4 regions of the Brevibacillus sp. HB1.2 genome follow, and region 1 is predicted to be linked to each of the others. Evidence: predicted binding sites of a transcription regulator. Region 1 holds the regulator's gene; each other region holds the start of a gene.
The links. Region 1 encodes Rex, which represses fermentation and respiration genes when NADH is low (regulators of the CRP and FNR family bind a similar motif). Its sites were predicted from a motif close to TTGTGAAATATTTCACAA; they were not measured.

Region 2: HPY28_RS21615 (nitrate/nitrite transporter) is a predicted target of Rex. The motif match lies at 4,930-4,947, and genes of this name have one in related genera.
Region 3: HPY28_RS24800 (cytochrome ubiquinol oxidase subunit I) is a predicted target of Rex. The motif match lies at 4,453-4,470, and genes of this name have one in related genera.
Region 4: HPY28_RS10325 (helical membrane plugin domain-containing protein) is a predicted target of Rex. The motif match lies at 3,440-3,457, and genes of this name have one in related genera.

The regions. Positions count from the first base shown of each region.
Region 1 covers NZ_JABMIU010000001.1:630,722-638,856, forward strand. The annotation lists gene HPY28_RS02740 (hypothetical protein) at 1-296, opposite strand, end outside; gene HPY28_RS02745 (hypothetical protein) at 430-609, shown strand; gene HPY28_RS02750 (amidohydrolase) at 673-1,977, opposite strand; gene HPY28_RS02755 (redox-sensing transcriptional repressor Rex) at 1,994-2,617, opposite strand; gene HPY28_RS02760 (ComEC/Rec2 family competence protein) at 2,633-3,538, opposite strand; gene dinG (ATP-dependent DNA helicase DinG) at 3,580-6,483, opposite strand; gene HPY28_RS02770 (tetratricopeptide repeat protein) at 6,575-7,984, opposite strand; gene panD (aspartate 1-decarboxylase) at 8,067-8,135, opposite strand, start outside.
Region 2 covers NZ_JABMIU010000011.1:17,345-25,479, reverse strand. The annotation lists gene HPY28_RS21640 (YdeI/OmpD-associated family protein) at 1-495, shown strand, start outside; gene HPY28_RS21635 (DUF2785 domain-containing protein) at 575-1,396, opposite strand; gene HPY28_RS21630 (sigma-70 family RNA polymerase sigma factor) at 1,660-2,235, shown strand; gene HPY28_RS21625 (hypothetical protein) at 2,225-3,295, shown strand; gene hcp (hydroxylamine reductase) at 3,571-4,866, opposite strand; gene HPY28_RS21615 (nitrate/nitrite transporter) at 5,012-6,511, shown strand; gene HPY28_RS21610 (Crp/Fnr family transcriptional regulator) at 6,595-7,302, opposite strand; gene HPY28_RS21605 (hypothetical protein) at 7,488-8,135, shown strand, end outside.
Region 3 covers NZ_JABMIU010000014.1:131,962-140,096, forward strand. The annotation lists gene spoIIP (stage II sporulation protein P) at 1-1,160, shown strand, start outside; gene HPY28_RS24780 (pentapeptide repeat-containing protein) at 1,224-2,099, shown strand; gene HPY28_RS24785 (hypothetical protein) at 2,251-2,646, opposite strand; gene HPY28_RS24790 (sigma-70 family RNA polymerase sigma factor) at 2,775-3,359, shown strand; gene HPY28_RS24795 (hypothetical protein) at 3,349-4,104, shown strand; gene HPY28_RS24800 (cytochrome ubiquinol oxidase subunit I) at 4,574-5,989, shown strand; gene cydB (cytochrome d ubiquinol oxidase subunit II) at 5,979-6,992, shown strand; gene cydD (thiol reductant ABC exporter subunit CydD) at 6,992-8,135, shown strand, end outside.
Region 4 covers NZ_JABMIU010000003.1:472,669-480,803, reverse strand. The annotation lists gene HPY28_RS10345 (homoserine dehydrogenase) at 1-737, opposite strand, end outside; gene HPY28_RS10340 (ACT domain-containing protein) at 776-1,219, opposite strand; gene HPY28_RS10335 (hypothetical protein) at 1,405-1,557, shown strand; gene HPY28_RS10330 (NAD(P)/FAD-dependent oxidoreductase) at 1,608-2,786, opposite strand; gene HPY28_RS10325 (helical membrane plugin domain-containing protein) at 2,830-3,285, opposite strand; gene HPY28_RS10320 (PilZ domain-containing protein) at 3,576-4,241, opposite strand; gene obgE (GTPase ObgE) at 4,250-5,527, opposite strand; gene HPY28_RS10310 (Spo0B C-terminal domain-containing protein) at 5,541-6,125, opposite strand; gene rpmA (50S ribosomal protein L27) at 6,234-6,527, opposite strand; gene HPY28_RS10300 (ribosomal-processing cysteine protease Prp) at 6,535-6,885, opposite strand; gene rplU (50S ribosomal protein L21) at 6,899-7,210, opposite strand; ribosomal protein L21 leader region at 7,221-7,299, opposite strand; gene HPY28_RS10290 (Rne/Rng family ribonuclease) at 7,357-8,135, opposite strand, start outside.

The DNA.
Region 1 (8,135 bases):
TGGTGGCCACCGATTTCTCCTGTGAGCTGAAATTGCTCATTTTGATATCGCCCATGCAAGGTCTGATCCTGCATGTATACCAGAAATGAGCGTTCCTCGTCCTTCGTGATCTGCTCCAAAAGCTCCGCTACCGTCGTCGCTGTCTGCTCCGTTCCTGCTGTTTGTCTGACCGCAGCCGCAGTATCAGTGCTGTCTGTATTGGCTGATCGACTTACTGTCCCCAATACAATCCCAAGGAGAAATAGACCGAGTAGGATAGGAATGAGCCACCACAGCATTTTGGGCCGGATGTACATGTCGTCCCCCCTGTCCCATTTTTGTCTTTAGCCTATGCTATACGGGAAGGTTTTAGAACGACACGGAAAAGTTGCTAATCATACCTTAGGGTCGGGCGGTCATACTACATATACACCCCGAGGAGGTGAGCGCGTGACATCTTCGCAACAAACCACATCTCCTGACATACTTGGGTTTCTGTTACAGGAATACCGCGTCTCCTGGGCAGGATTGTCGTCTCCCTTGCGTCAATGGTCGCACACACCCACTCTTCATTTTCGCCATCATCTCCTGACAAAAGCTGTGGCAAAAATGAACAACGGAACGTCGTAGTATCCAATTCCCCTACCTACACCTACACTGCCTTACTCCTGTCCCCCACCTGACAGGAGCCTTTTACCGTTTTAACGTTTGGAATACGCGGTTTGCTTCATAAATCGCGCGCTCCTCATCGATGGTCAACAGCTTATGATTACGCATCAAGAATTTACCCGCTACAATCGTATCTTTCACATCGCGTCCATTTGCTGCGTACACCACGTGTGAAACCGGTTGGTGTGCCGGGTGGAAATGGGCTTGGTGGCTATCCAGCACGATCAAGTCAGCTTGCTTGCCTACTTCAATGCTTCCGAGTGTTTCCTCTTGGAATACCCCTTCTGCACCATAACGAGTAGCCATGCGAAGTGCTTCCTCTGCTGGAACTGCTACTGGATCGTTGTTCACACCTTTGTGTAGGATCGCAGCGAGTTTCAATTCCTCAAACAAATTCAAATTGTTGTTGCTTGCAGAGCTGTCGGTACCCAGGGACACGCTTACACCTTTTGCCAACATTTTAGGAACTGGCGCAACACCACTAGCCAGTTTTAGGTTGCTCACTACGTTATGAGAAACTCTTACGTTGTATTTTGCCAAAATGTCGATTTCTTCATCCGTTAGGTGAACAGCATGCGCGACAAGTGTTGGACGATTGAACATTCCCAGCTTTTCCAAATGCGCAACTGGACGAAGCCCGTAGTCCTTCTCGTTTTGACCGACTTCCCAAGCAGTTTCAGACATATGGATATGAAGCGGCAAGGAAAGCTCATCGGCTTTTTCGATAATTTGGGTAATAAATTCTGGCGAGCACGTGTACGGCGCATGCGGTGCCATCATGACGGTAATACGCCCGTCTGCCTGATTATGCCATTCTTTTGCAAAAAGAGTCGCGTCTTTCAGCTTTGTTTGACGTTCTTCTTCGGAGCACAGACCAATCATCCCTCTGCAAAGGCGAGCGCGCATTCCAGCAGTATCGACTTCCTTCGCCACGACATCCATATGATCATACATATCCACAAACGTAGTGGTACCGGTACGAATCATCTCGATTAGCGACAGCTGGGTTCCCCATTTTACTGTGTCTCCCGTGAATTGCGCCTCCAATGGCCACATTTTGTCTTCAAGCCATTGTTGCAGCGGCAAATCATCTGCATAACCGCGTAGGAGGGACATACCAGCATGTCCATGCGTGTTGATTAAGCCAGGTAGTATGTAATCACCTTTTTGATCGATGACTTCATCGTATCCCGCTTCCGACAGGTCCTCAGGAGTTGGGCCCACATACGTAATCTTGTTGCCTTCGAATGCTACGGCACCATCGTAAATGACTTCATTCGTATCGTTAACGGTAATGACTGTTGCGTGAATGAGGATCGTCTTTTTCATAGTATACACTCCATTCTTACGTCAAATAGTAGGCCAAGCTTTGCAGGTTGGACGTCACATCCGCATAGTGAATGCGAACATCTTTTCCTGCGCGAATCGTCGTAGGGGCAAAATTCAAGATCCCCCTGATACCCGCTTGAGTCAACTGATCACATACGGATTGCGCTGCAGGTGCCGGTACCGTAATAATCGCCAGCTTGATTTGCTTGTCGACGACTGTTTCTTCCAGCTCTGATAAAGGCTGAATAGGTATACCTGCGACTTTTTTGCCCTGCTTCTCTGGATTATTGTCAAAGATGGCCGCAATCCGCATGTTATCTTTCAAATAAGCGTTGTAGTTACTAATGGCATGGCCCAAATGCCCAGCTCCGACCAAAGCGACACGGATTTCATCCGTTAGCTTCAGAATTTCACGGATTTTTTCCACCAGATAATCGACATCATAGCCGATTCCCTTTTTTCCAAAATCACCAAAAGCTGCAAGATCCTTTCTGATTTGGGCAGGATTCACATCAAGATTCTTGCCCATCTGTTGGGAGGAAACGGTGGTCACCTCAACTTGCTGCAAATAACTGAGGTAACGCAGATAAATCGGCAAACGACGGACGACCGCTTCTGAAATCTTTTCGTGTTTTGCCACGTTCGGTCTTCCCCCCTAATTCTTTTGCTTCAAAATCCGATATTCTTTTCCATTCGATAAAATGGTAATGGAACCGTCGTCGCTGGTAACGTATGTCTCGGCCCATGACTCACCCAAGCGCTCCATGACTTCCGTCTGACCGTCTTTCATTTGATCCCGTGATCGGCCTGTCTGAATAATGGCGACCTGTGGATCGACTTGCGTCAGAAACGGTTGCGAAGAGCCTTGATTGCTCCCCTGACCTGCTACCTTTAGGACTTCCGCCTTCAGTCTGTCATTCTTCCGTTCCAACAGTCGCTCTTCTGCTTTTTCATTCACGGCGCTCATAAATAAAAATCGCAATTGACCGTGCGTCAATCGAAAAACGAGAGAATTGTTCTGAGGCGATAAAAATAACGGTTCATCCGGGAGCAAAACTTCCATGGAGATTTCTTGGTCAAGAGTGAGTACTTGTCCTTGCTCTGCTTCCATCTGTTTTTGGTTGGAGCGAAGCAGCGCGACATGGCGAAGCGATGATGCGATCAGTTTGGGCAAAATGACGGCATCTACAAGCACTTGCTGGCTCAATGAAGCGTAGCCTCCCATATGCTCAGGCTGGTCGTTCGTCAACACGACATAGTCGAGCCGTGTGATCTTGAGCTCTGCCAAGCGTGCCGAGAGAACGGGCCAATCATCTGCCGTACCCGTATCAATCAGCATCGTTTTGCCGCCTGGCATTCTCAAAAGTGTACTCTCACCATGCGGAAGTGCCAAGTAGGTGATAATGAGACCCGAAAATTCCTGCTCTGTCTCTGTTTCAAACGGGTCATCTATCTTCACTGCTGCTTCTTGCAAATACAAATGGCTATCAATCGAGCATGCGCAAAGGAAAATCGCACTAAGAACTACAATCCACCAACGCCACTCTTTTTTCCATAACATTTATTTTATCACCTTAATCCCTATGAGACTATTGCTTCATTTTATGAATCTGACAGGGATTGCATACTAAGGAATGGCTCTATACGTTCTCGAAGCGTTGGCCATGGACCGCTTTCGATCTGAAATGGTGGCAAAGATTGAAGGAATGAGCGTCCATATCTCGACTCAACCACACGCGTGTCAAGAACGATCACGACCCCACGATCCAAGTGGTGGCGAATTAATCGACCCACCCCTTGTTTAAATTGCAGAACGGCTTGTGGAAGAGACAAGGACATAAAAGCGTTTTTTCCTTCTGTCTTCAAAAGCTCGGCCCTTCCTTGATACACAGGATGATTGGGTGGAGCAAACGGGAGGCGAACAATGACTAAACTGCTCAGCCATTCCCCCTGGATATCGACACCTTCCCAGAAGCTGCTCGTCCCAAGCAGGACACTTCTCTCCATGCTTCGGAACAAACGAACCAGCTTGCTCCGATTATTGCTATCGATTCCGTGACCGAATAGCGTATATGGTTCTGGAGCATCCGCAAGCCGTTCCTTCATCGCTTGGTAAACAAGTCGAAGCATCGAGTGGGAGGTGAATAGAATCAGCGTCCTTCCTTTCGAAGCCAGTACCACATCAACACACCCTTGAATGACCGCCTCCAAATACGTGTGGTCACTCTCTTTGCCTGGTGCGGAGAAATCAGATGGAATCAACAGTAATCCCTGCTCTTCATAATGAAAAGGCGATGGCAGTGACAAGGTACGCACTCGTTCCTCGGGCAGTTGGTCGAGACCAAACTGGCTTTTGATGTACGAGAAGCTGTTTTTGACCGTCAGAGTGGCTGATGTCAAGATCAGACTCCGCTTCTGCGCGAAAAGCGGTTCTGCCAGTGAGTCGGCAACCTTCAAGAGTGCTGCTGACAAATGAACTTGCTTGCGAGCTGTACGGGACTCTACTTCCATCCAATATACATACTCGCCATCCTGCTCAAGTAAAAAGAAGTGAAGCAGCTCCACAACATTTTGCCAGTCTTTGATGAGACCGAATAAATCTGTCAGTAGACTGCGTACGACAAATGGTGGCTTTTCCTCTTGCGGAGTCGTTCGCAAAAGCTGCTCGATGCCCGCTGCGTATGCAGTCATCCCTTCTATCAGCTTTTTGGTTACTTTACGTATCTTCTCGTGCTTACCTACAAATGATTCGACCCGATAACGTACTGTCTCACGTCCGGCGTCCGTCGTCTCCTCCGCACGGTCTGATGCCCATGCATACAAGAGCTGTGTCCATTGCTGCGCTTTCTCACGTAAGGCAGCGGACTGTTTTCTCAACTCCAGAAGCTTTGTGGCGACATCTTCTTCAACCGCAGGCATCCAGCTTTGCAGCTCTTCTGCGAAGCGGGAAATTGCCCCACTCTCTTCAACTGATGCACGATCTAACAAGAAAAGAAGCTGCGTGGTTGAAAACTGTTTGCCTAAATGCTGTGTCGCGGCATCCTCCAAATGATGGGCCTCGTCGACGATGGCAACTTCATACGGAGGGAGGATTCTATTTTCCGCTTGCAAGTCGCTGATGAAAAGGGCGTGATTGACGATGAGTACATCGACATCGCGAGCCCGTTCCTTCGCCTGAAAATAGTAACAGCGACTAAACCAGGGACAAGCCCGATTCAAACAAGAGCTCGTGTCACTTTTTACCTGTTGCCACAGCAGTTGGCCACTCGGAGGCATGCTCAGCTCTTCCACGTCACCGGTTACGGTTTGCGTGAGCCACGTCAGCATCTGTCCTTTGACCAAGCGCATTTCTTGGCTGCTTCCTTCTACAGGCTCGTCCACGGCTTGTTCAAATTTACGCAAGCACAAGTAGTTTCCTCTGCCTTTTAGCGTCGAAGCTGTAAAGGAAAACGGCAGAGACTCCTGCAAGGTAGCGATTTCCTTATGGAATAACTGTTCCTGCAATTGAATGGTATTGGTACTGACCACCAGCTGCTGCTGATTGTGATGAGCCCAAATGATCCCCGGTAAGAGATAGGCTAATGATTTTCCCGTACCTGTCCCTGCCTCTACCAATAAATGGGCACCATCCTCCATGGCCTCATAGACCGCATGCATCATCGCTTCCTGAGCATCCCGGCGTTGATATCCCGACATTTTCGCCTGCATGTGCCCGTTTTCGCCCAAGACATCCTCGAGCTGGTCAGCAAACGCTTTGGTCACTGTCGCATCGACATGGGAACGTTTTAGCGAGGCTGTTAATTTTTCTTCTCGCTTCCGAAGAGCCAGCTGGCGATAAACATCCCACATGTCTGAGGAATCCGTTTTGGTTGGCGTTCCATCCAGCTCTGGCAGCTCTATGAGCTTTTCCATCTCGATCTGACGTAAAAGAACCTCGATATCAGAGCGAAACGAAGAAACGAGCATCTGCAGGCGCTGGATGGTCACGAGAGGCAGTCTCTTTAAAATATCCAGCAAGTGGAGAAACAGCTGCGCCGTTGCGAGTGCATCGCTATCTGCTTGATGGGGATTATCGTGCTCGATTTCCAGCTCAGACGCCAGTTCTCCGAGTCTGTAGCTATTTTGCATCGGCAACAGAACACGGGATAGCTCCACTGTATCAAGTACGTAGCCGTCAAACGCATAATAGCCCTGGCTCAGCAGGGCTTCTTGTAAAAATTGGAGATCAAAGCTTGCATTATGTGCAACAAAAGCTCGCCCGTCCAATAAACGCAAGAAATCTGGAAACACTTCTTCCAAGGAAGGAGCATCTGCAACCATCTCATTGGTAATCCCTGTTAATTGGGTAATAAATGGGGGAATATCCTGGCCTGGATGAATCAGGGTGGAAAAACTCTCGGTAATCTGCCCATCATCGATTGCGACGGCACCAATCTGAATGATGCTGTCCCCTTGGCGTGGATGGCTTCCCGTCGTCTCAAAATCTACAACTAGTAATCGATTCAAACGTTGTCACCTCGTAACCTGGGCGGAAACATTCAATCCGCACCCATTCACATTCGGCAACGATGGGAAATATTCCTGCTCTCCTGTACATTTAAGGCTGTACGAGCTCGGTTTGCATTTCTGATTGACCGAGCTTGCTTGCGCATAATTGCAGATAGATGGGGATTTCCCATAACTGTTCTGCGAATGGCAATGCCCGTTGAAAATATTGTTCAGCTAGGCGCCAATTTTCTTCCACAACCGCGATTCTTCCCAGATGAAAATACCCTAACGAACGTACATATGGCTCAGCGTCGTCCAGGAAATACTTTGCCAACCGTTTTGCTTCTTGTGTATCCCCCAGCTTTTCGTATGCGGAAATCATCCCGGATTGTCCGAGGCGATTGTCTCGGTTTTTCTCCAGCATGATCCGAAACGCTTTGATTGCGTCCTCTACCCTTCCATCAAACAACAGCATCCATCCATAACTAAAAAGAAAGTCGTCATTTTCGGGTGCAAGACTGATGGCTTTTTTGACGAGCGTCAATGCCCGCTTCGTACCTGCAATGAGCCACGTATTCCAGGCTAAGCCATGCCACGTCCACCCATCTTTTGGGGAACGCTCCGTCAAAAAGTGATAGCAAATTTGTGCCCGGTGATAATTGCCCACTGTTTCGTATAAAGAGGCCATTTCCTGAAGAGTATCGCTGTCCAAATCGCGCGTCGGCAGTTGCAAGCCTTTAGGTGGGCTCCATTCCACCGTCTGGTCCATCGTATGCAGTAATTTGGCAGCTCGCAGCCATAGCATCTGCGCTTCCCAATCGTGCTCGTTTTTTTCTAGATACGGTTCCAATTCGTCCAAAGCTTCCTGTGCATCGCCATCTCTTAAATAGCATAGCGCGAGGTTGTATTTGGCTTCTTCCTGTTCTGGCTTGATTTCGAGAGACGTCTTAAAAGCTTGCGACGCCTCTAACCACTGCTCCTCTTCAGCCAGAATGCAACCGATGGCATTAAAGCTGATGGCCACAACGGTAGGAGAGCTTGCTGTCCTGCCGAGAAGACGGAATTCCCGAAAGGCCAATTCATTCTCCTCGCACAAAAGGAGACTGTAGGCGTAGTACAGGCGTCCACTTTCCCAGTCTGGCGATTTTTGGACTAATTCTGCAAAACACTTTTTCGCGTCTTGGAACATGCGCAAATGATAAAAGCCTTCCCCTCGACGAAAAATCGGCTCGTATGGATTCGTTTCAACGGCCTTTGGTGATTTTGTATTCACCTTCGACTGATCCGTCTTTTTCTCTTCCACTGGAAGCTGGCCTTCCATTTCCTTGATGTTACGAATCGCATTCGATAATTTTTCTTCGAATTGCAGCCACAGGTCTACGACTGTATCACTTACTTGGCGCAATTGAAACAATTGTTCCGCGAGCTGAAGACGCTCTTGTTCAGAAGCCCCCTGCCACTTTTCTTCAATGGTCTGCGCTTTGGTACGAAGCGTATGAAACCAGTCCTCGATTTTCACAAGAAAAGCCACCCCCTATGAGGCATGAGTACTTTCATTGTCTCACAAGGCAGATGGCTCTATACAGGAACAGACAGATCGCTTACAGAATCGTCGCGTGCACTTCTTCAGCAATCAATTCTTTGATCTGATTTTTTTCATCCATGATGGC
Region 2 (8,135 bases), on a different contig from region 1:
TGTGAGCTGACTGAAGATTTTAAGTGGATGCATCCTTGTTACACGTTTGAGAAAAAAAACATTGTTTTAATACATGGATTTAAAGAATATTGTGCGCTACTGTTTCAAAAAGGTGCCTTGTTAAAAGATCCAAATGGGATTCTCATTCAACAAACGGAGAATGTACAGGCCGCGCGCCAAATCCGGTTCACCAATGTGGACGAAATCATGGAAATGGAAGCTATTTTGAAGGCCTATGTTCAGGAAGCCATTGAAGTTGAAAAAGCTGGCTTGGAAGTGAGCCTGAAAAAGCACGAAGAATACATCATTCCTGAAGAATTGCAAATGAAAATGGATGAAATCCCTACCTTGAAAACTGCTTTTGAAGCATTGACTCCGGGACGGCAAAGAGCCTACATTCTTCATTTTTCAGCACCCAAACAAGCCAAAACGCGAGAATCAAGGGTTGAAAAATGCATGCAGCAAATTCTCGATGGAAAGGGATTAAATGATTAGTATATTTGATGAGGAAATGGTGAAGAAGAGGCGGGAGAACCGCCTCTTTTTTTGTTTTTGTATTCGTTTCATTCCTCTATCAGGAATAGTATACTTTTTCTATTTTATATAATGTCTGCTCGATGGTTGGGCAAAGATCGGCATCTCCTTTGTAAAATTTCAAACGAAAGTACAAGCTCTTCAAAAAATTCTTTCTATTGATTTTTTGTTTAAAGGCAGGCAGAAATTCGGAACTCTTATCTACATCTCCAAAACTTTGAATCCATTGCTCTACATAACTCTGGCTAAGCATTTTTCTATTCAGAATACTAACAATGGCTGTTACCATTCTCTCATCTTCCCCATCGGAGTAAATTCGATCGGTTATGGTCATCTTTTCGTAAACCAAATCGAGGATGGTTATGAGGTCACTTTTATCCAACTCGGAACATTGAGCTAAATCATCTAATGCATCCGCTGCATGGGCTATGGCATGAGCCCAACCTTTTTCTTCATCATATCCTCGGTAATCTCGCTCTTCACGTACGTTGAAAAATACTTTCTCTTTTATCGCATGGATGTTCTCTCTGGAGAGAAAGGGTGATTCTCTATGCCGCATGAGGAGTAGGGGGATGACTAGCATAGAGAAAGAGCGGGTAAAGACAGAGTCTGTATTTGTTTCACCAAGCTTAAAAAGCAAATGGTTTTTATCTAGAATGATTGGTATCAGTTGTTCTAGTTCATTTGCAGTTAGAGAATTACCAGGAATCCAATGTGATAAGGTTGTATAAATGAGGTCATCACGTAATGTGGCATCCAAAGAACCAATTTCATTCATCATTTCTACTACGAATTGAAATGTATCGGATGGTGTTTGGTAGCCATTTTCTTTTATGAATATTAGCTTTTCTTTTACATTCATTTTACATGCTCCCACTCTTTATTCTTCGAACTGACTTTGTGGCTTTACTTAGTGATTATTGTCATTTTAGATTTCGACATAAATAGGTTATCAACCTCCAAAACATGAGCAGTTCTGACTGTGGTGGGGTGAGATGTAGCAGTACGAGCACGCACAGAGATCCTAGGATACTCACCTTTTGCAAAAAAAATAAGAAGAGGACCGAACCTTTTTCCGAAAGAGAGACAATATAGTGTGTAAGCTTACTCAGGAGGGCCCTCTGAATGGAAAATGAAGAGATGTATCAATTACTTATAAAAATGAAAGAGGGTGATGAACAGGCATTTCATACAATGTATGATGCTACCTTTCAGGACGTATACCGGACCGTCTCCTTTCTGGTGGATCAAAAGCAGGATCGGGAAGATGTCATGAATGAAATCTATATGCAAATGTGGACCTCACTTGCTAATTACGATACGAACCGTCCTTTCCAGTTCTGGCTGCATGGCCTGGTAATCCGTCAAGTGCAGAGATTTCGGGTCAAGAGCTGGAGGAGATTCCGCATTTTTGAGCGGATCCGTTCCTTCTCCCGGGAAGAGTCTTATTGGGATGAACATACTGCGTTGATGGATGGGAGGAACCAACTGATATCCCAGTCCATACGAAAACTGACCGACAAACAGCGGACAGTGATTATCTTCCGCTTTTATCATGACTATACTCTTGAGGAAATTGCGACGTTGCTGGATATTCCGTTGGGTACAGTCAAGTCCAGATATCATGCTGGCCTCCAGGCGCTTAGAAAAGACTTCGGGAATCTCCCCCTGGAAAGGATGGAAAAGATCAATGACTATTGAACATAAAATCCGTGAACATCTGCACGAAGAGGCAGAAACGATGGAGTGCCCGCCGGCCATTTCCAAACGTATAGAACAATCCTATTCTCACTTTTTGCAACGAAAAAGGAGCGAAATAACGATGAAAAAACGTTTAATTGGTGGATTAGTTGCTGCTGCGATTTTGATTCCAACCGCTGCATTTGCGGCCCCTGTGGTGATTGACATGCTTACTCGAGCACCAATGACTTCTGAACAAGTCAAGCTTGATGAGGTTGGCAAGGCAGCACTTGAAAAGTTGTACAGCGCAATTCCCGAAGCAAAATCGTTTGAGATTATCGATGCGAGCTACCTTGGAGACTCCAGTGATTCAACCAAAAAGGTCCAACTAAGCATCGTCCTGCAGGAAAAAGGAGGAACTGGCAAAAAGCTTACTCTTCATACAAACGGTATTACGGGTGAGATTCAAGACCTGACTCAAGAGAATTGGGAGCCTAAGGAGAAGGCGCTCATTACTTTACCGGATCAGGAAATCCAGGCAAAGGTAGATCAGCTCATTGATAAATTGTATGGCAACATCAAAGATTACGAGGTTGCCATGGAGCAAATGGACAATCCAGATCAAAAAACATTTATCTTGAATTACACCAAGAAGGGATCAGAAGGATTTGAAGGAGGGGGTTACCAAGCATTTGTTCAAGGTAATACCATTAGTCTTTCTCCGGTAGCTCCTGCACCATCAAACAAGGAAGTAGAAGGTTATTTTTCTAGAGATGGTAAACCTGATTATACTGCTGATAACTTCTTAAACGATGAAAAACTGTTTTCTTTACTAAAAATGAGCCCGACAGAGTTAAAAGAAGAAATAGCAAAAGGGAAATCTGTTGTAGAGGTTGCAGCATCTAAAAATATCTCGAAACAACAAGTAATTGATGTGATCGCAAAAACACAGGCTGAAAGACAACTTCAAGATGGAAAAAATAAAGTAACAATCAGCGATGATTTACTGAAACAAATGATGAAAGCTGTTGAACCAAAAGTCATACACGTGATTGAACACAAAACGGAAACGGAATGGTAGAAATAACAAGTCAAGGTGAATGAGGTTTGAGCAAGCCGCAAAAAAATCGCTCGAACTCTACTACTTGCTACCGGATATAGACTTTAACGAGGTAGAGCAACCAAAACCGCGGCTTGTTTACCGCCTCAGCGGAGACAAAGGATTTGTCGACGCACATGAATCTTCCAGTCGTTGGGTGCACGAGCGAACCCAACATAAGAGATGCGAATGAAAAAAACGGCTGTCAGTGGTTAGTCTTACAACTAACCTTCTGCCAGCCGTTTTTTCTATTTTGCCTACTGAGTGATTCCCAGCATTTGATTCATATCTTCTTGGGCATCACCAATCAATTGGATATGGAACAAGTCTTGTAGTACTTGCAGAACACCGGGCTGAATGAACTCAGGCAATTTTGGGCCAATCCGTATATCTTGTATCCCCAGGCTAAACAGACCGAGCAGGATGGCAACCGCTTTTTGTTCAAACCAGGAAAGAACGATACTTACCGGCAGCTCGTTCACTTCACATTCGAAGGCTTCGGCTAATGCAGCTGCAATCGTAATGGTAGAAACCGAGTTATTGCACTGTCCCAAATCGATATACCTTGGGATGTCGGTACCTGGCACGATGCCGAAATCTACATCGTTAAAACGGAATTTTCCGCAGGAGGTAGTAAGAATGACTGCTTCTGGCGGTAAGGACGTAGCCAATTCACGATAATACTCGCCTCCCTTGCCAGGAGCGTCACAACCAGCGATGACGAAGAAGCGTTTGATCTTTCCTTCCTTGACTGCCTGAATGATTTCAGGGGCGATGCCGAGGACCGTTTTGTGATGATACCCGGTCGTCAATGTCAGTTCCGATTCGATGGAAGCCTCAGGAAGAGACAATGCTTTTTCAATGAGTGGCGCAAAATCGTTATCTACAATTTTCGTCACGTTCTCCAATCCGGTTATATCATACGAAAAGAAACGATCGGCGTAGCTGCCTCGAATGGGCATCACACAGTTTGTTGTAGCGAGTATGGCACCTGGAAATTTCTCGAACAATTGACGTTGATCGTACCATGCTTTCCCGATGTTACCTTTCAAATGAGGATATTTCTTCAGTTCGGGATAGCCATGTGCAGGCAGCATTTCGGAATGCGTATACACATTGATTCCTTTACCTTCTGTCTGTTTTAACAGCTCTTCGAGAGCAAACAGATTGTGCCCCGTAACAATGACACACTTTCCTTCTATTTTATTTTGCGAGACTGTGATTGGCTGCGGGACTCCGAAATGATCCGTATGAGCCCGATCCAAAAGCTCCATGACTTTGATGGCGGCTTTGCCTACTTTCATGGCCATTTGCAAATGTTCATCCAAGTTAAAATTCACATTCGTCAATGTAAAATAGAGAGCTTCCTGTGTAATCCCATCTACTTCAGGATCGATATAGCCTAGTTGACGAGCATGTGTTGCATAAGCGGCAATTCCTTTTAAAGCAAAAATAATGGTATCCTGAATACTCGCAAGATCTTCATTCTTTCCACAAACGCCGATGACCTTACAACCACCTGATGGAGTCTGTTCACATTGATAACAAAACATGTATAATCCACTCCTTCGATTCAAGATTTCGCTTTGATTATAAGCGGATTGCCTGGAAGGAGGCTGTGATTAAAATCACAACGGGAAAAAACATTGCCTCTTATCATAGTGGATGAAGAAGATTCCCAAGTTGAGGGGTGTTGTTATGGTACGAAAATGGCAGTTGCCGTTACAGACGTTAAGTCTTACGGTCGGTTTCATGGTATGGGTCATTCTGTCATCGCTCATGCCTTTTATCAAAGAAACCGTACCCATGAGTGCAAGCGAGGTGGCGTGGGTGACAGCGATTCCAGTCTTGCTTGGATCGTTGCTGAGAATCCCCGTAGGATATTGGAGTAACCGATTTGGCGCGAGAATATTATTTAGCATAAGCTTTCTCTTGCTGCTGGCTCCTGTTTTTTATATTAGCCAGGCGACCACTTATACAGATTTGTTAATCGGCGGGCTATTTTTGGGGATAGGTGGAGCGGTGTTTTCCGTTGGTGTCACGTCTCTCCCTAAATACTATCCGAAAGAGAAGCATGGTTCTATAAACGGAATCTACGGTATGGGGAATATTGGTACAGCGATAACCACTTTTGCAGCGCCAGTTCTGGCTAAATCGTTTGGATGGGCAAGTACTGTACAGATGTTTCTATTATTGCTTGCGGGATTCGCTGTACTTACCTTCTTGATGGGGGATAAAAATGAACCGAAGGTAGTGACGCCTCTTGGTCAGCAGATCAAGAGTGTCTACAAAAACGAAAAGCTATGGTTAATCAGTTTGTTCTACTTTATTACATTTGGTTGCTTCGTCGCTTTCACCGTGTATCTCCCGAATTTTTTAGTGAGCCATTTCCAATTGGATAAAGTAGATGCAGGTATGAGAACTGCAGGGTTCATTCTTTTGGCGACACTGGCGAGACCATTGGGAGGATGGCTAGGTGATAGGTGGAACCCCTTCAAGGCATTGATGATTGTGTTTGCCGGGCTCGCCTTGTCTGGTATTGTCTTATCGTTTTCGCCATCGATTTTAATGTATACGGTAGGGTGCTTGTTGGTAGCGATATGTGCCGGAATTGGTAACGGTGCTGTGTTCAAATTAGTGCCGATGTATTTCTCGCGACAAGCGGGGATTGTAAATGGGATCGTATCTGCCATGGGGGGATTAGGAGGATTTTTCCCGCCGTTGATCTTAACGCTGCTGTTTAATCTGACGGGGCATTACGCGATCGGTTTCATGGCTTTATCGCAGTTTGCACTGGCAAGCTTGGTCTTGGTGATGTGGATGTTTTATCAAGAAAAGCTGCAGCTCGCCGCCACCATTATGGAAAAGACGGGAGAGGCGATACTGATTACCGATACACGCGGAGTCATTAAAAGTGCGAACCATGCTTTTACGAAAGTGACCGGTTATGAGATGAATGAGGTGATTGGCAAGTCACCCAATATTTTAAAATCAGGCAGACAGGGTGCCGACTTCTATCAAAAGATGTGGGACTCGATCAAGAAGAATGGCTATTGGCAAGGAGAGATCTGGAATCGCCGGAAGAATGGGGATCAGTATCTCCAATGGTTAACGATCAGCGCGATTCTGGACGATGCAGGAGATGTTGAGTACTATGCGGGCATGTTCAGCGAGCTTGCGGAGCAAAGACATGGATAAAGAAGCTTGAATCACTTATGAAAAAAAGTCTTGGACGGACAAGTCCAGGACTTTTTTCGTGTAGATATGTATGTAGAGTTTGCTCACATTTGGCAAATATCAGGAGGGCAGTCATCACAAAAAATGGCTTCTTTTAAATAGGCAAGGTCTTTAATCAAGATAAACCCCTGAGGAAGCAGATCAATGGTGTCCTGTTTTTTCAGATCGGAAAGCATTCGGTTGACACTTTCTCGTGTCAGGCCAATGAATTGTGCCAAATCACGATTGGTAAGGGAAAGGTCGATGAGGATTCCTTCGGGGTGTGGCTTGCCGTACGTGTTACTCATGCGGATTAGCGTTGAATACAAGGCGCCGATTTTGCCATTGAGTAGCAAATCACGAAATTTAGACTGCATCCGTCTGTTCATCAATCCCATCCAACGCAGGAAGTCTACGCAAAATTGACCGTTTTTGATGAGCATTTTCTCCAACCCTTGTCGCGGGATGATCCATATCTCACCCTCCATCAACATGGTGCCTGTGGAGGTGTACGTCAATTCCTGTTCGAAGAGCCCGGAGACGCCGACTAGCTCTCCTGCACCAAATACTTGCAGCGTCAGTTCTTTTCCATCGTTCGTGTTTTTTGTGAGCTTAATTTGGCCCGACGAAATTAAGAATAGCTGATCGGCTCTTTCACCATCCAAAAATAGAACGGCTCCGGGAACGAAATTTTTCCTAACAGAAAACGTTTCAAGGCTATTCACAAAATCGGAAGAAATCTGCTGTACAAACGTTGTGCCATTTCCGGTCATGTGGTCCCTCCTACAGCAAGGATACAAAGGTAACTCATTATATCATCCGAAATTGATGGTTTGGGAAGAGGAAATCGTCCTGATTGTGGCAGGGGTGTGAGGTAAATCACAACCTGGGTTACGAGTCATTGCTACAATGACCTCAAGCGAAAGGAAAAAATGAGCAGCAGCAGGGAGGGTGTTGTATGAACTATCTATTTGCTTCCAAGGTGGCGAAGCGTGCTTTTATCATCATTGCTTGCTTGTTCGTCCTAAGTTACGTGGGAACACGTTTTTTCACTCATATTGATCTGGCGCTTTACGGCTATATGGTGGGGACTCTTGTCTTTATTGGTGGCTTCCTATACCGATTTTCTGCGTGGGCAGATCGCCCGCCAACGAATGTCATTTTGAAAAAGGGGTTACGACTTCTCTTTCGTAAAAGCACGGCGAATACAACGGTAGATCATCTGGCCATCTATCGCTTTATTTGGAATCGGGGATGGTACCGCTGGACTCAGCACATTTTGCTGGGATGGGGATGCATCTTGGCCGCGTTTGTCACCTTTCCGTTAGTTTTTGGCTGGATGTATTTCACGATGACGGACAACGGCTACTATCAGGTCGTGTTCATGGGTGTGGATATTCTGACCGTACAAGCAGATGGCTGGATTGCCTTTCTCTTTTACAACGCACTGAACATTACTGCTTTTATGGTCATCGGTGGAGCAGTCATGGCATTGTATCGCAGATTCAAGAACATGCAGGCACGGGCTGAACAATCCTTTGTCTACGACTTTTTACCTTTATACCTGCTACTGTTTATCAGTGTGACAGGCTTGATGTTAACCGCA
Region 3 (8,135 bases), on a different contig from region 1:
TCGAACAAGGGACAATCGTATTGACGGAAGGCTATGAAGTTTATGCGCAGCCAGATATTCTTGGTACCGTCATTGGTGAAATCCATGGAGGGATGACAATCAATCATTACGGATATGCAAATGGTTGGTACACCATTAACTTTAACGGGACCTATGCCTATATCTTCAAACCAATGGAACAGACTGGGGCAGTACAGCCACTGCCGAATCCAACACCGGGGGTACCAGCGACTTTGCCAACAACAACGCCTCCCTCTGTACAAGAACTACAGGTTCGCGTCAAAAATCCTGATTCTAACATCCGCAACGGTCCCTCAACCGATCATGCCATAATTGGAAACGTTCAACCCGGACAAGTATTCCCGGTTGTGCAAACAGTAGGAGACTGGTACATCATCAGGCTGGCAGACAATTCGACCGCCTATATCGCGGGGTGGATCGTAGAGAAGATTCAACCAGCCGGTACTCTGCCACCGACAGGAGCAACGTACGAGTACAACAATGGGATGATTGGAAACGAGAAAGTGTATATCTATCACACCCATAACCGAGAGTCTTGGCGAAATGTTGCACGGAACCAACAAGGGAGCTCGGTAGATGATCCTGAGATCAACATCACGCTTGTGGGGAAAAGGTTGGGCGAGCTGTTGCAAGCAAGAGGCATTTCGGCAATGGCGAGCCGGGACGATTTCGCTCAGAGATTGAGGGAACAAAATAAAAGCTACTCGATGTCTTATTCCGAGTCATACAAGGCGGTAGCGGCTGCGGCTGCAACCAGTCCGCACTTGCAGTACATTTTCGATATTCATCGGGATAGTGATGAGCCACGCAGCAAGGTAGCGATCACGATTAATGGCAAAACCTATTCCCGGATGCTGTTTGTAATTGGAACAGCGAATCCGAACCATCTGGCGAACAAAAAGCTGGCGGAAGAGCTGAACGCCCGTCTGGAAGCTTCTTATCCCGGTTTGTCGCGAGGGATTATCCTGAAAGGTTCAAATCAAGGGAACGGGGTGTACAATCAGTCCATTTCAGAGGGAGCCCTGCTTTTGGAATTCGGTGGTACGAACAACACCTTGGAAGAAGGCTATAATACAGCAGAAGCCTTTGCTGAAGTCTTCGGGAATTACCTGATCGAATCTCAAATCGCATTTAACTAAAATTAGCACGATTCTTTTCGCCAGGAGCGAGAGAATCGTGTTTTTTTCCAGGAGGATAATTTTATGGCTACGCATCAAGAACACATACACGCGACTGACGATAACAGTAGGGGTCATCTTCAAGGCGACTGTGAAAGCTGCTTTGGCTTGTGCTGTGTGGCATTGCCTTTTGCTGCTTCCTCTGACTTTGCTATCAATAAAGACGCAGGCAAGCCCTGTAGTAACTTACAGGCAGACTTCCGGTGTGGTGTTCACACAAAGCTGAGGAAGATAGGCTTTCGCGGTTGTACTGTCTACGATTGTTTTGGAGCTGGTCAAAAGGTGTCTCAAGTCACTTATAGCGGCCAAGATTGGCGTAAAGAACCCGGATCAGCGAAGCAAATGTACGAAGTATTTCCGATCATGTGGCAGCTGCATGAGCTACTCTGGTATATAACGGAGGCGTTGACCAAGCAAGCTGCTCAGTCACTCCATCCTGCATTGAAGGAAGCGTTGGAGGAGACACAGCGCCTGACGGATCACAGTCCTGAGGACATCCTGAAGCTGGACATCGCTTTTCAACGAGCAAAAGTTAACGAACTATTATTGCAGACAAGTGAATTGGTACGTAAGGACGCGGTTACCAAATACAAAGCGGGTAAGCAAGGAAAAACCTATGGCCGAGGCGCTGATCTCATCGGTGCCAAGCTCAAAGGCGCTGATTTACGAGGAGCCCATTTGCGAGGCGCTTATTTGATTGCTGCTGATCTGAGAGGAGCAGATTTGCGGGGAGCTGATCTCATTGGTGCAGATTTCCGCGATACAGATGTGAGCGGAGCGAACTTGACGGAGACGTTGTTTCTCACGCAGGTTCAGCTCAACGGGGCGAAGGGCGATGCAAGCACCAAGTTGCCACCTTCGTTCACGCGTCCACCGCACTGGGATATATCCAAAGCATGAAGATGTAAAAAGCAGGATGTCATTCGCTGACAACCTGCTTTTTGCTAGTAAAGGGAGGGAACTAGAATTGGCCGATTAATTGAAGAAAAACAAGGCGCTGGCGATTTCTGGGAATCCAGTCATTTGATTACCTCCAAGTCCAGATGCATTTTTACAAGTTTGGATTTGAATGCAACCCAACGATTTCGATTACTTCGACTACCGCTACCCTTTTCGGACCTTCCATGAAATATCCGATCACCCCAAGCTCAACTCTTTTAGTGTGCACCTCTTTACGCATGTGAGGGAAAAGAATCCACATGCGTGCAGTTCCTTCTAAAGGAACAGGGCTAGCGCTATCTAAAATGATCTTTCCGTTAGCATCCTCAAATTCAGGGTGTATGGCAAAGATTCCTGTTATTCTTATGTCATCTCCATCGTAAGAAAAATCACTTCGATATCCTTGAAACGGTGTTGCTTTTCTCCCGCCTTCATTTTCAGAGTAAAATCGATACTTTACTCGAAAATCAGGGTGGTGCTTCCTTATTTCTTCATACGGTATCCACATGTCATTTCATCCGATCTTAGAAAAATATTGTTAATACATTTCAGCTTTTTCCGTATTAACTAGCGTGAGTCTCACAACCAAACAAATTGCGCAATTTGTTCATTTCATGTAGAAGGGAGGGGAAGTAGTTGGAGATCGCTCAAGTGAACACAGGCATCTGTCAAAACGAAGAAAACGATAGGCAAACAGAAAGCATGTCGACCGAAACGTTTGCCCAAATTTACGGTGCGTATTACAAGCGCGTCTACAAATATATTTGCTATCGGATCAACAATCACTATGCAGCCGAAGAAATATGTAGCCATGTGTTTGAAGTTGTTATTTCTAAATACAGCAGTTATTCACCTGCTAAATCAAACTTTGAAGTCTGGTTGTTTGCAATCGCCAGAAACGCAGTGACAGATTACTTCCGCTCACAGAAAAAAAGAATGAGTTTTTCACTGGATTCTATTTTGGATATGGTCCTGCCGAAGTCATCTCCGGAAGAAATTGTGATCAAGGGCGACAATCATCAAGCGGTATTTCAAGCACTGGCAAAGCTGAGTGACAAAGAACGCAATATCATCGCCATGAAATATGCGGCTGGACTAAAAAACGCGGAAATCGCAGACCTGCTTGGTGTCAGCGGTTCAAATATCGGCGTCGTGCTCTACAGATGTCTAAAAAAGCTACAAAAAGAATTGCAAAGAGGGGGCTTCCACTATGAAGAGTAAGCATGATCTAGACGATTTTCGTGAACTCACCGACTTGCTTACTGATCTGGAGCTGGATGACACCACTCCAAAAGCCAACATATACAATCGGCTGAAATTCAAATTGGAATCAGGAAACATACAACCAAATGATAACAAAAAGGACGGGATCTATATGAAAACGAATAAATGGAAAGCTGCCACAGTTAGTGCTGTTGCTGTTGTTTGCCTTTTAGGTGCATTCTCGACTACATCATTTGCCCAAGGAATGCTCCAGACGATCCTGGCACGCTTTCAGGTTGGGAACATGGAAATTACCCAATACGATAAAGAGCTGCCTGCTGCCCAGTCCAATACCCAAGGAATCGAGATACCGACAGAACGTAAGGCCCCCCCACAGATGACATTGGAAGAAGCACGTGAAGCCAGCAAAATGGACTTTCCCTCACCGACATGGTTGTCAGAGCATTATTCCTATAAAAACACGGTCGTTCATGGCGAGGGTATGGTAGAAATTCAGTATGAAAAAGAGAAGGAGTTTATTTCCTTGATGATTTCAAACGGTGGCGAAAATGGCATCAGCACGACAGAGGGTGTCAAGATCGAAACCATTGCCGGGAAAAAGGTGTTTTTCGCCAACGGAATCGTGATTTGGGAGCATGAAGGATTCACGTACGAGTTGTACCAGATGGCAGAGAAGGGCTTTGATGCTGTGACCATCGGCAACATAATCGAATCCTTGTCAACGAAATCCGCCCAAAAATAAGCGGTTGTTAGCACAATTTCTCTTGGTGCTTTGTTAACTGAATAGGGGAAAGATGGGCCCGTAAAAGGGTCCATTTTTTCTACGTACGATAACTGCTGAGATATTTTAAAAGAAAATGAATAAATTACACATTAAATGAAATAAGTAGAGGCGCATAAGTCTAGCTCAAATCAAGGGAAAATCCGAAACAGTCACAGACTGTTAAAAATCATGTAACGAATCGGACACCCTCTAGGGTCAAAAGTCCTGCTACAATTATACATGACCGGAAATATACAGGGTAAAACAAAACAAAGAACTCTCTCACGAAGATGAATGCGAAAAGGGGGTTACAAGAGAGAGAATCAATTGTGAATTTTTTCACATATATTTGTGATTTTTTTCACAAAGTCGCCATAAATGCTGGTTTCCCCACTGGTATAATTCCGGTACATAAAGGCCAAAGCGCGAATAGAAAGGGATCTTGTACATGGATATAGTGGATTTGGGACGACTTCAATTTGCGATAACAACTATCTTTCATTTTGTTTTTGTGCCGATTTCCATCGGGCTGTCATTATTAGTAGCCATTATGGAAACGATGTATGTGATAAAAAAGAATGACTTGTACAAAAAAATGGCCAAGTTTTGGGGAACCTTTTTACTCATAAATTTTGCTGTCGGGATCGTGACAGGGATTATGCAGGAGTTCCAATTTGGGATGAACTGGTCTGATTTTTCACGATTCGTCGGCGACGTATTTGGAACACCGCTAGCGATTGAGGCCCTCTTAGCATTCTTCCTCGAATCGACTTTTATTGGACTATGGGTGTTTGGTTGGGATCGTTTGTCCAAAGGTGTGCATCTCGCATGTATTTGGCTCGTATCCATCGGAACGATTCTTTCGGCTCTTTGGATTCTGGCAGCCAACTCGTTCATGCAGCAGCCAGTCGGCTTCGCTATCAATAACGGACGTGCAGAGATGGTCGATTTCTTCGCGCTCCTTACCAATGGACAATTACTATATGAATTCCCGCATACCATTTTTGCGGCATTTGCGACAGGTGCCTTCTTGGTAGCAGGTATCAGTGCTTGGAAGCTGTTGAAAAAACAAGACGTTACATTCTTTGTGCAATCTTTCAAAATTTCGATCGTGGTAGCATTGATCTCCTCACTTGCTATTGCTCAATTCGGTCATGGTCAGGCACAGTATTTGGTTGCTACCCAACCGATGAAAATGGCAGCGAGTGAAGGGCTGTGGGAAACAAGCTCAGACCCAGCTCCTTGGACGGTTTTTGCAACGATTGATCCAGAAAAACAAGAAAACGGTTTTGAAATAAAAATTCCTTACTTGCTTAGCGTCCTGACGTACAACTCACTTTCAGGTTCTGTACCGGGCATGTTGGAATTGCAGGCAGAGTATGAGAAAACCTACGGTCCAGGAAACTACATTCCACCAGTTCGGACGACTTTCTGGAGCTTCCGCATCATGGTAGCGGGCGGTAGTGCAATGATTTTGCTGGCTTTATACGGGGCATATCTCACTTTCCGCAAAAAGCTGGAACAGCCAAACAAGCGGTTCATGCAGTTGATGGTTGCGGGTATTTCACTACCATTCATCGCAAACTCAGCTGGGTGGATCATGACGGAGGTAGGTCGTCAGCCCTGGACGGTATTCGGGCTACTGCGTGTTGAAGATTCGGTTTCGCCAAGCATTAGTACAGGAGCGGTATGGTTCTCTCTTATCGCCTTCACGACAATTTATCTAATCCTGCTTTGCCTCTTGGCTTATCTGTTTGCTCGTGTGGCGAAAAAAGGACCGGATATGGATAGTCATGAGGAAGTAGAGGATTTACAGCTTCAGGATCCATTTGATCGTGTAAGGAGTGAACGTTATGGAGCTTAATGAACTGTGGTTCCTGCTCATTGCCGTTCTATTTACCGGATTTTTCTTTCTCGAAGGCTTCGACTTTGGTGTAGGTATGGCGACGCGCCTGCTATCACGAAATGATTTGCAAACCCGGGTTTTGATCAATACGATTGGCCCGTTCTGGGATGCCAATGAAGTTTGGCTGATTACAGCTGCTGGTGCGATGTTCGCAGCGTTTCCGGAGTGGTATTCCACGATGTTTAGCGGGTATTATCTCGTGCTTACGCTGATTCTGCTTGCGTTGATTGGACGCGGGGTAGCATTTGAATTTAGAGGCAAAGGGAAAGGTGAGGCTTGGAAAAAGACGTGGGACGCAGCGATTCTGATTGGAAGCTTTGTACCGCCGATGTTGTTCGGTATGATCTTTGCCAGCCTGGTGAAAGGTGTGCCGATTGATCAGAATATGGAAATGACTGCGGGCTTCTCTGACATTGTGAATGGTTACTCGTTGTGGGCAGGAGTGACCGTTACAGGACTATGCTTGCTGCACGGCCTGAACTTCATCTCGCTGCGCACGGTAGGCGAGTTGCGTGAAAAATCACGTGTACTGGCGGCAAAGCTGTTGCCGATGCAAGCGGTTCTCATGGTGGTGCTTGTAGGGTGGACATTCATGGTAACCGATCTGTTTGAGCGCCAGGGTGTTTTGTTGACAGCAGCTGTACTCTTGGGTGTTATCGCTTTTGTACTGGCTCGTTACTACCTGAGACAAGGCAGGGAAGGATGGGCTTTCGGGATGACAGGTACGATGATCCTGTTGACGTTCGTCTCGATGTTTATCGGTTTGTTCCCACGGGTGATGGTCAGCACGATTGATAGCGCGTTTGATTTGACCCTCTATAATGCAGCTTCGAGTCCATACACGTTAAAAGCAATGACCATTGTTGCAGCAGTGCTTTTACCGTTTGTGCTAGCCTATCAGGCTTGGAGCTACTTCGTTTTCCACAAGCGAGTCACTGAAAAGGATCATTTGGAGTACTAATGGACAAGGAATTGTTCCGATTACAAGGAATCCGACCGGTTATGCTGCTGCTAGCCGGTCTTTCCCTCCTACAAAGTGCGGCGATTATCGGTCAGGCACTGCTTTTGGCGAAGTCGATCGCGATCTTGTTTGAAGGTCAAGCGGTTCAGATGGCGTATCAGCCGCTTGCACTGTTTTTGGTCACGATAGCTGCTCGTCATACCATCGTTTGGCTGCAAAAGAAAGTCGCTGGCCGTTTTGCTGAAGCATCTAGTGAGTCTTTGCAAGGGAGAGTTCTATCCCGATTGTTCGAGCGTGGTCCACGTTTTGCCGCCAGTGAAGGAAGCGGAAAGATTGTTACGCTTGTCCTGGAAGGTGTAGATCGTGTACGTACTTACCTGGAGTTGTCTGTTCCACGTACGCTAGATATGGTTTTTGTTACGTTTCCGCTTCTGGCATTTGTCTACATGCAAGATATGATTTCTGGACTGATCCTGACGGTAACGATGCCTGTTCTCATCGGCTTTTTTATCGTACTCGGTCTGGCGGCGCGTAAACAAGCAGACAAACAATGGCGCTCGTATCGAATGCTATCCCATCACTTCACCGATTCGCTTCGTGGGCTTGCGACGCTCCGGTTTTTGGGACGTAGCAAAGACCATGGGGAGACCGTCGGTAGAGTGAGTGATCAATATCGATCCGCTACGATGCGTACGTTGCGCATCGCCTTCTTGTCATCATTGGCACTCGACTTCTTCAGCATGTTGTCGGTTGCGTTTGTGGCAGTCGGTCTTGGGTTGCGGCTGATTGAAGGAAACTTTGGGTTTGAAACGGCATTGGTTATCCTGATTCTTGCACCGGAATACTTTTTGCCAGTGAGGATGCTGGGATCGGACTACCACGCCTCATTGGATGGCAAGGAAGCTTTGGGGACTATTCGTACCATTATAGATAGTGCCGCAACAGATGAACATAAGGAGGAAACACAAGCAACAAATAGCCAGACGTCTCTGACAGGCGGATGGGATGGAACGATTACTTTGTCCCATATTCGTGTCGTCGGTGAGGATGGCAGACAGCTACTGGGTGAGATATCTGGGGAATTGGGCAGCAACATGAGAAGAGTGGGCATCGTTGGAGCGAGCGGGGCTGGAAAATCAACCC
Region 4 (8,135 bases), on a different contig from region 1:
TAGCCCAGTTGTTTGCCATAAGCGATATCTTCCTTGCTCACGGAGCTGATCCCTTTTACGTCCACATCTTCGAGCTTCATCGGTACACGGAAGCCCAGTGTTGCCAGAATCGCCATTTTGCGGGCGGCATCAAAGCCCTCCACATCGGAGGTTGGGTCCTGCTCCGCGTAGCCCAGTGCTTGCGCTTCTTTCAATACCTCACTATATTCTGCGCCCTCTTGACTCATTTTGGTCATGATGTAATTGGTCGTCCCGTTGACAATCCCCATCATTTTCGCGATACGGTCTGAGGAAAACCCCTCTACTAGCGCACGCAAAATTGGTATTCCACCAGCCACGCTTGCCTCGTAGAAAACGTCACAGCCCTTTTCTTGAGCCTTCTCTAAAATTTCGGCTCCGTGCAACGCCATCAGATCCTTGTTGGCTGTTACTACGTGCTTGCCTCGTTCGAGTGCACCCAAAATGTACTCTTTTGCAGGGTGAATGCCACCAATTACTTCTACGATGACTTCAATTTCTGGATCATCCAAAAGACTAGCAGGGTCTGTGGTCAGCGCGCCCTCCATGGATGAAATATTGCGAGATTTTTCCGCATCCTGAACAAGAATACGGGAAACCTCAATACTGAGGCCGGTTTGCTTTTGCAAATCCTCCTGATGCGCTTGAATGATGCGTACTACACCAGTCCCTACTGTTCCAAAACCCATTAATCCCAATTTAATGCTCTGCTTCTCCATGTCTCTCTCCCCTGCCTTTTCTTTGATTGTTTTTTTGCTTAGCCTCTACCGACGATCATCGCTTTGCGAACGCCCGGGATCAGCTGCAAGCTATCCAAAAACTCCGTGCTAGATACGCGAAGATTAGCCATATCGACTGACATGGATATAGTAGCAATCCCTTGAAGTGGTATCGTCTGATTGATGGTCAATACGTTTCCACCTTGATCTGCTACATATGTGAGCACTTTGGACAAGTAACCTGACATGTGATCCAAAGAGAACGTAAACGTCATAATTTTTTCGCTCATCATCGAATTGAACGGAAAAATGCCATCTTTGTACTTATAAAAAGCACTGCGGCTCAATCCCACCCGTTCAACCGCTTCGTTCACAGTATCCACTTCGCCGGATTCCAGCATCTTCTTGGCTTCAATCGTTTTGGCAATCGATTCTGGCAGGATGTCAGATCGAATCAAGTAGAATTTTTCTTCCTTTTTCATGCGTTGTGTCCTCCTGAGAAAAACAGTTGTTTCTTCATAGAGGACATTATAACGGAAAGCATGGAATGTGACAATCCTTATCCGTCACTTTTTTTCATCGGATCACATTTGGTTTACTTTGATTACATGAGGGGGAGCTTCTTCGCGCACAATAATGCGTATCGTATGGAGGAGGTGAAAGACAAATGGCCGGACGTGGAAAGTCAGATAAATCGGAGCGCCGTAACAATCACCCAGCTGGTAAGCCAAGCAGTCTCGAACAGTTTGGCAATGACATGCGGGGCAAAAAGATGGCACAATCCCCAAACGTGATTGAAGATCCAAGCGGAAACGGATAAACAAACACAAAAAACCCGGGATACCATGATCCCGGGTTTTCCTGATTCGATTAGTATGCCAAAGAGGACAGACCGTTGATATGAGTCAAGTAGCGAACGTTACTCGCTTCTTTCATCAAGGTTGCAGGCAGACCTTTCAGCTTCAGTTGGCTTGCACCGATTGTTCCGATCGCGTCTTTACGGCCCAGGCTACCCAATGTACCGGAGAATACCGGTTTGAAGGTATCCATTTTGGTGCCGTTGAAGTGTGCGAAGAGATTGTGACCTACTACTTCGCCCATTTGCCATGCCAGTTGCGCAGTCGGAGGGTATGGACGACCTTCTGGCCCCATTACGACCGCACTGTCACCTGCAAGGAATACATCAGGGTGAGAAGTGGATTGCAGGAATTCTGTAACAGTTGCACGTCCGCGGTTTACTTCCACGCCGCATTCAGCCACTACGCGATTTCCTTGTACGCCACCTGTCCATACCATTGTTTTGGTTTCAATGGTACCGCCATCTTTCAGACAAACTGTGGTTTCTTTCATTTCCGTTACAGGTACGCCTGTCAGGAACTGAACACCGCGTTTTTCCAAACTCGTTTTCGCACGTTCAACCAGGTCAGGAGCAAAACCAGCCAAAATGGATGGACCTGCTTCTACGCAGTAGATGGATACGTCTGCAAAGTCTACGCCGTGTTTGTGGCACAGATTTGGCAACATATCAGCGAATTCCCCAACCAGCTCGATACCGGTCAGACCGCCACCACCTACAACGAAGGTAGCATCTGCTTTATTTTTGCTCGTCTTGTATTCAATCACGCGCTCTTCGAGGTGTGCTCGCAGACGATTTGCTTCTTCTACGGACTTCAGTGTAAAGCTGTACTCTTGCAGACCTGGGATTCCGAAGAATGCGGTTTCACTACCCAGCGCAATCACCAAAGCATCGTATTTGATGGACTCGCCACTCCCCAGTGTAACGCGTTGGGAGTCGAGACCAATATTTTCTACCGTGTCTACTACGAGGTTAATCTCTTTGCCACGCAGCAATCTTTCCAGAGGGAGCGCCACGTTTTGTTCAGACAGGTTTCCTACTGCCAAGCGGTGCAGTTCCGTAATGATTTGGTGAGTAGGAAAACGGTTTACCACCGTGATCGACGCTTCTTCAGCCGTCATGTATTTACGTGCAGTCAATGCGCTGAGCAAACCGCCATAACCGCCGCCTAGAATCAGAATATGCTTCGCCATGCCCAATCCTCCGTCCTTGTCTTACATTCCATAATAAAAAATACTAGCGTTTTTGTTGTTGACGTTCTGCTGATACTTCCAGGAATGCTTGTGCGAAACGCAAAGTTTTTTGTACTTGCGGATCCTTGAGCATTTTGAGAATACCGAACAAACCGATAGTAGACTCTTCAACATGAACACGGTCATTGGCTTCAATGGCTGCTTGCGCAATACCTTTCGCTTTATCAGAGATCGGTTTTACGAACTCTTCCATTCCGCCTTTGATGTCGTCGATCAACACATGATCATTTGCTACTGTTTGTACCAAATCATATGTTTTGGTCAAAAGAGTTGTCAGTTCTGCCAATTTAGGCAGGTTCGCCACCAATACGTTAAGTGACTCTTGGATTTCTGGTTTCATCAACTGATCGAGTACATCTTGTTGCTGCGCTGGTGCCAGAGTTGCAGTGCTTGCTACTTCAGCAGCAGCTTGAGCTTGTTGCGTAGTTGTTTGAGACATAAAAAAAACGTCCTCCTTTGCTTTGGAATAGAGGCCTTTTATTCTCGATGCCTGTTCATACGAGTAACGGCCGCTATTCTCCCTGAAAATCCGGTAAAAAATTGCTTGTAACATTTTTCACAAAGTTAAGCAGAAAACGGATTCGAATAATAAAAAGTGAATGATTTCACAAGTATTTATTCAGGAAAGCGTACACAACAAATCATGAAGTGAACAGGCTCGATGTAGAACTCTATGTACTCTACTATATACCTTCTTCACAGGAACATCAAAGGAAAAAAACCGCTTCCTTAGGAAGAAGCGGTAGTTGAGAGCTTTTTATAGTAATCTTTGATGAGTTCATGGTGCTTTTCATTGATATCCGTAAAGATTAATTCAATGATCGATTGTTTGTCTTGGAACGTTTTTTCCACGATTTTCGCCATCATGACGATCTCCTGCGCTTGCTTCGGTATCTTGAAAGACAAGTGGAGAAAATCGCCCTTCGACACATAACCGTCCGTTCCCAAAACAAGACGGGTAGGAGAAAATTTCAGCAACACTGCCTCGCCTTTTTCTTCGATCGGTCTAGCTCCCATCACCTTGTAAGGGACAGAAATACCGAGATCTGGGGAGATGGGATCCTGCTTGCGCTTTTGTGTAATTTCTACCCCTATACTAATCGGAATCATCCCTAAAAGCTTGATCGGCCAAAGCGTTTGCTCTGAAACTACTTCCAAATCAATGGTATTCACTGCCGCATTCGTTTCCCAACGAATGCGTACAGTTGATCCGAGAAGCTCTGCTTTCGTTTCAGGCTTCATCTCGTAGGAAACTACGAGATAACTGCCCTTTGCATGTTCAACCATAACTTGGACAGGTGTCTTCACCTGCTTGGAGATGATTAGCGGTAGCATCGCACCGCGTTGGAGTCGTTTATCCCCCAAAAATGGGTTCAGTGATGGGACATCAATCATGGTTTTTGTCACTCCACAAAGTCAAACTCTAATTTGCCGATCCGAACGGTATCCCCGTCTTTTGCTCCCAGCTTGCGCAGAGCATCATCTACACCCATAAAGCGCATTTGTCTTGCAAAACGCTGGGCTGCATCATAGCTGGTCAGATTGGTCATGCGTACGAGCTTCTCGATCTTTTCACCGCTGACAACAAATACTTCGTTATCACGCGTAATCTCGAATTCCTCTGGTTCTTTTTCTGCTCGGAACACCACGCGCTCTTCCACTTCCGCAACTTCCTCGACAGCAGGCTTGTCCGGAATCGTCGCCAAGGCATCCCCGATCGCATACATCAATTCTTGTACGCCTTGACGGGTTGCAGCAGAGATCTCGTACACCTTCACATCTGGAACCTTTTCCTTGAAAATACGCAGGTTTTCCTCTGCTTCTGGCAGTTCCATTTTGTTCGCGACTACAATTTGCGGACGATCTTCGAGCTTCAGGTTATACATAGTCAGCTCTCGGTTGATCTGCAAATAATCCTCGTATGGATCGCGTCCATCTACCGCTGCCATGTCAATCACATGAACGATCAAGCGCGTACGCTCTACGTGACGCAGGAATTGGTGACCAAGACCCACACCTTCATGCGCGCCTTCAATCAATCCTGGCAAGTCAGCCATTACGAAGCTCTGCTCGCCCAAGTCCACAACACCCAGATTCGGTGTCAGCGTCGTAAAGTGGTACGCCGCAATTTTTGGCTTCGCCGCTGTTACACTAGACAGCAAGGTGGATTTTCCTACACTCGGATAGCCAACCAAGCCCACATCTGCAATCAGCTTGAGCTCCATGACAATGTAACGCTCTTGACCTGGTTCTCCGTTCTCCGAGATGTGTGGGGCTGGATTCGAAGAGTTGGCAAAACGAATATTGCCTCGTCCACCACGTCCGCCTTTTGCGATCACAGCACGTTGACCCTGCTCCACGAGATCGACAATCACTTCTTTAGTATCATCATCAATGACAGTTGTTCCCGGTGGCACGCGCACGACCATATCTTCCGCGCCAGCTCCGTGCTGAGATTTGTTGCGGCCATGCTCTCCGCGAGGTGCTTTGAAATGTCGTTGATAGCGGAAATCTACCAGTGTACGCAGACCTTCGTCCACGACAAACACGACATCTCCACCTTGACCGCCATCTCCACCCGCTGGACCACCCAGCGGTACGTATTTCTCCCGGCGAAAGGAGACAGCTCCATTACCACCGTCCCCGCCTTTTACATATACTTTTACCTGATCGACAAACATGGTGTCACCTCTTTCATTCCGCGAATGGGATCACCAAATTCAGGACCCATTCTTCTTCCGTATGTATCCACTCGGTGACCTCCACCGTACTCTGTTCGCTTTTACGTATCAGCTTTTCCAATTCTTCCATTCCGGATGCACGTAGTACACCGGCCAGGTCAAAACGAAAATGAACGCCACGCTCATCCATTTGCAAGCTTACCTGCATGCTGGCTGCTTCGTAGCCGCTCTGATCTACATGATCGTTCACTGTGCATAATATCTCTGACACCAACTGGAACAAGTCTTGCTCGTTCAAAACTACTCGCGTGAGATCCACATGATTGCACACGTCTACTTCTAAAAGCAATTCATTGTTCAGTGCATTAAATGTCAAGAAGAAGACGGACAACAAGGAGCTATTCAATCGGGCAACCATCGATTCCTGCATCGCCATCTGTGCAATGCGTTTCAAATGGGCCTCTCCTTGTTCAGTACGGTTCAAATGCAAATAGCCGAGCAGAACCTGAACGTGGTTCAACCAGTCATGCCGCTGCCTGTTCAGAACGGTCAGCAGTTGGTCTGTCTGATGCGTAAACAGCCTCCGCTCGTCCCCCATCACATTCACCCAAGTCGATAAGAATATCTTTCCCATCTATTGTACCATAAAAAAGAGCCGGACAAAAAGAAAACCCAGCTATATCGCTGGGTTTTTCTTAACAAATATTTACGCTTCAGAAGCAACTGGCTCGATCACAACTTGTTTGCGATCACGGCCCAGACGCTTGAAACGAACAACACCATCTGCAGTTGCAAACAGAGTGTCGTCTCCGCCTTTCATTACGTTCGCACCTGGGTAAATCTTTGTTCCGCGTTGACGAACGAGAATGTTACCAGCAGTAACGAATTGCCCGTCGCCACGTTTCACGCCCAGACGTTTGGAAATGGAATCGCGACCGTTCTTTGTGGAACCTACCCCTTTTTTCGATGCGAAAAACTGAAGGTCCAAGTTAAACAGCATGTTCATATCAGACACCTCCCTGCCATTTATGATCATTTACTTTTACGTATTTGCCGTAATTCGCCTCAACCGACAAAAGAGCAATAACCATGCTCTCTGCCAAAAGCTGTTGTTTCTCTCGTGCAGTCTCATCATCCGAAGAAGAAAGGCTCCACTTCAAGAACCCACCGCCTTCTTGTGCGACAGCGACATCAGGAGTGATGCCCGTCAAAGGTTGGATGGCGTTTAATATACCAAAGCTGATGCCTGATACAGCAGAACAAACGATGTCTGCCCCATAGGCACCCGCATTGGCATGTCCGGAAATACTAATTTCATGGATACCGTGCAACGCACGGCTCACGATCACTTCAATCATAACAAGTCACCAATTAAGCGTTGATCTTTTCGATCACAACTTTAGTGAATGGTTGACGGTGACCTTGCTTGCGACGGTAGTTTTTCTTGGCTTTGTATTTGTACACGATAATCTTTGCAGATTTACCGTGTTTTTCTACTTTACCAGTTACCGTTGCACCAGCTACTGTAGGAGCTCCTGCAGTAACTTTGCCGTCTTTGCTTACGAAGAGAACTTTGTCAAAAGTAACAACGTCTCCTTCGTTGCCAGCCAATTTCTCGATGAAGAGAACTGCTCCCTCTTCAACTTTGTATTGCTTTCCACCGGTTTCGATAATTGCGTACACTGTGTGCACCTCCTATACTCAGACTCGCCTTTACAGGTGCGTCGACGAGCGACGGCTTATGTACCTGATTCGTGCGGTTACAGTATGCACGAGACATATCTGCATGACAACCATTAGGTTATCATAGCTACAATAGCCCAGTCAAGTTATTTCGATTGTAAACGCTCCGCCTCTGCCCGATTTCCGACGTATCCAATTCGAAACTCATCCGGGCTCATCGCAGGAACAAGCTGCTTATAGACATGGACAGGCCATGTGATTGCTTCTGCTTTTTCCCACTCCTCTATCATGTCCAACAATCTTGGCGGCATGTCCACGAGAACAGCCTCCGCATCTTGGCTCTTTGCCAATGCGGTGACTTCGGCGTACATGCGCCGGAACAGCTCGTCTACTCGCCAAACTCTCCCTCGGCCCTTGCATGCCTCACACGGCTCCGTCAGCCGCTCCGTCAGGCTCGCACGCACTCTTTTTCGCGTCATCTCGACTAATCCAAGCGACGTCATCCCGAGAACAGTCGAAGGCACAGGGTCCTTCGCCAGCTCTTGTTTCAATCGCGAGATCACTCGCTCCTTATTGCTCTGCTCTTTCATGTCGATGAAATCAATGATCACGATGCCACCGATGTCTCGCAACCGCAGATGCCTGGAAATTTCAGTTACAGCCTCGAGATTGGTCGCTGTCACTGCCTGCTCCCGCTGTTGCCCTCCTCCACCTGTGAATGAACCGGTATTTACATCGATGACCGTCATCGCTTCAGTCCTGTCGATGACCAAGGACCCTCCACTCTTGAGCGGCACATGTCGATCACGAGCACGAATCAGTTCCGCCTCGACACCCAAATAGTCAAAGAGCGGCTGTTTGCCCTGATACCAGCGAAGCTTCTCTTGTACTTCTGGAGCAAAAGCTACCAACGCCGCTTTTACCT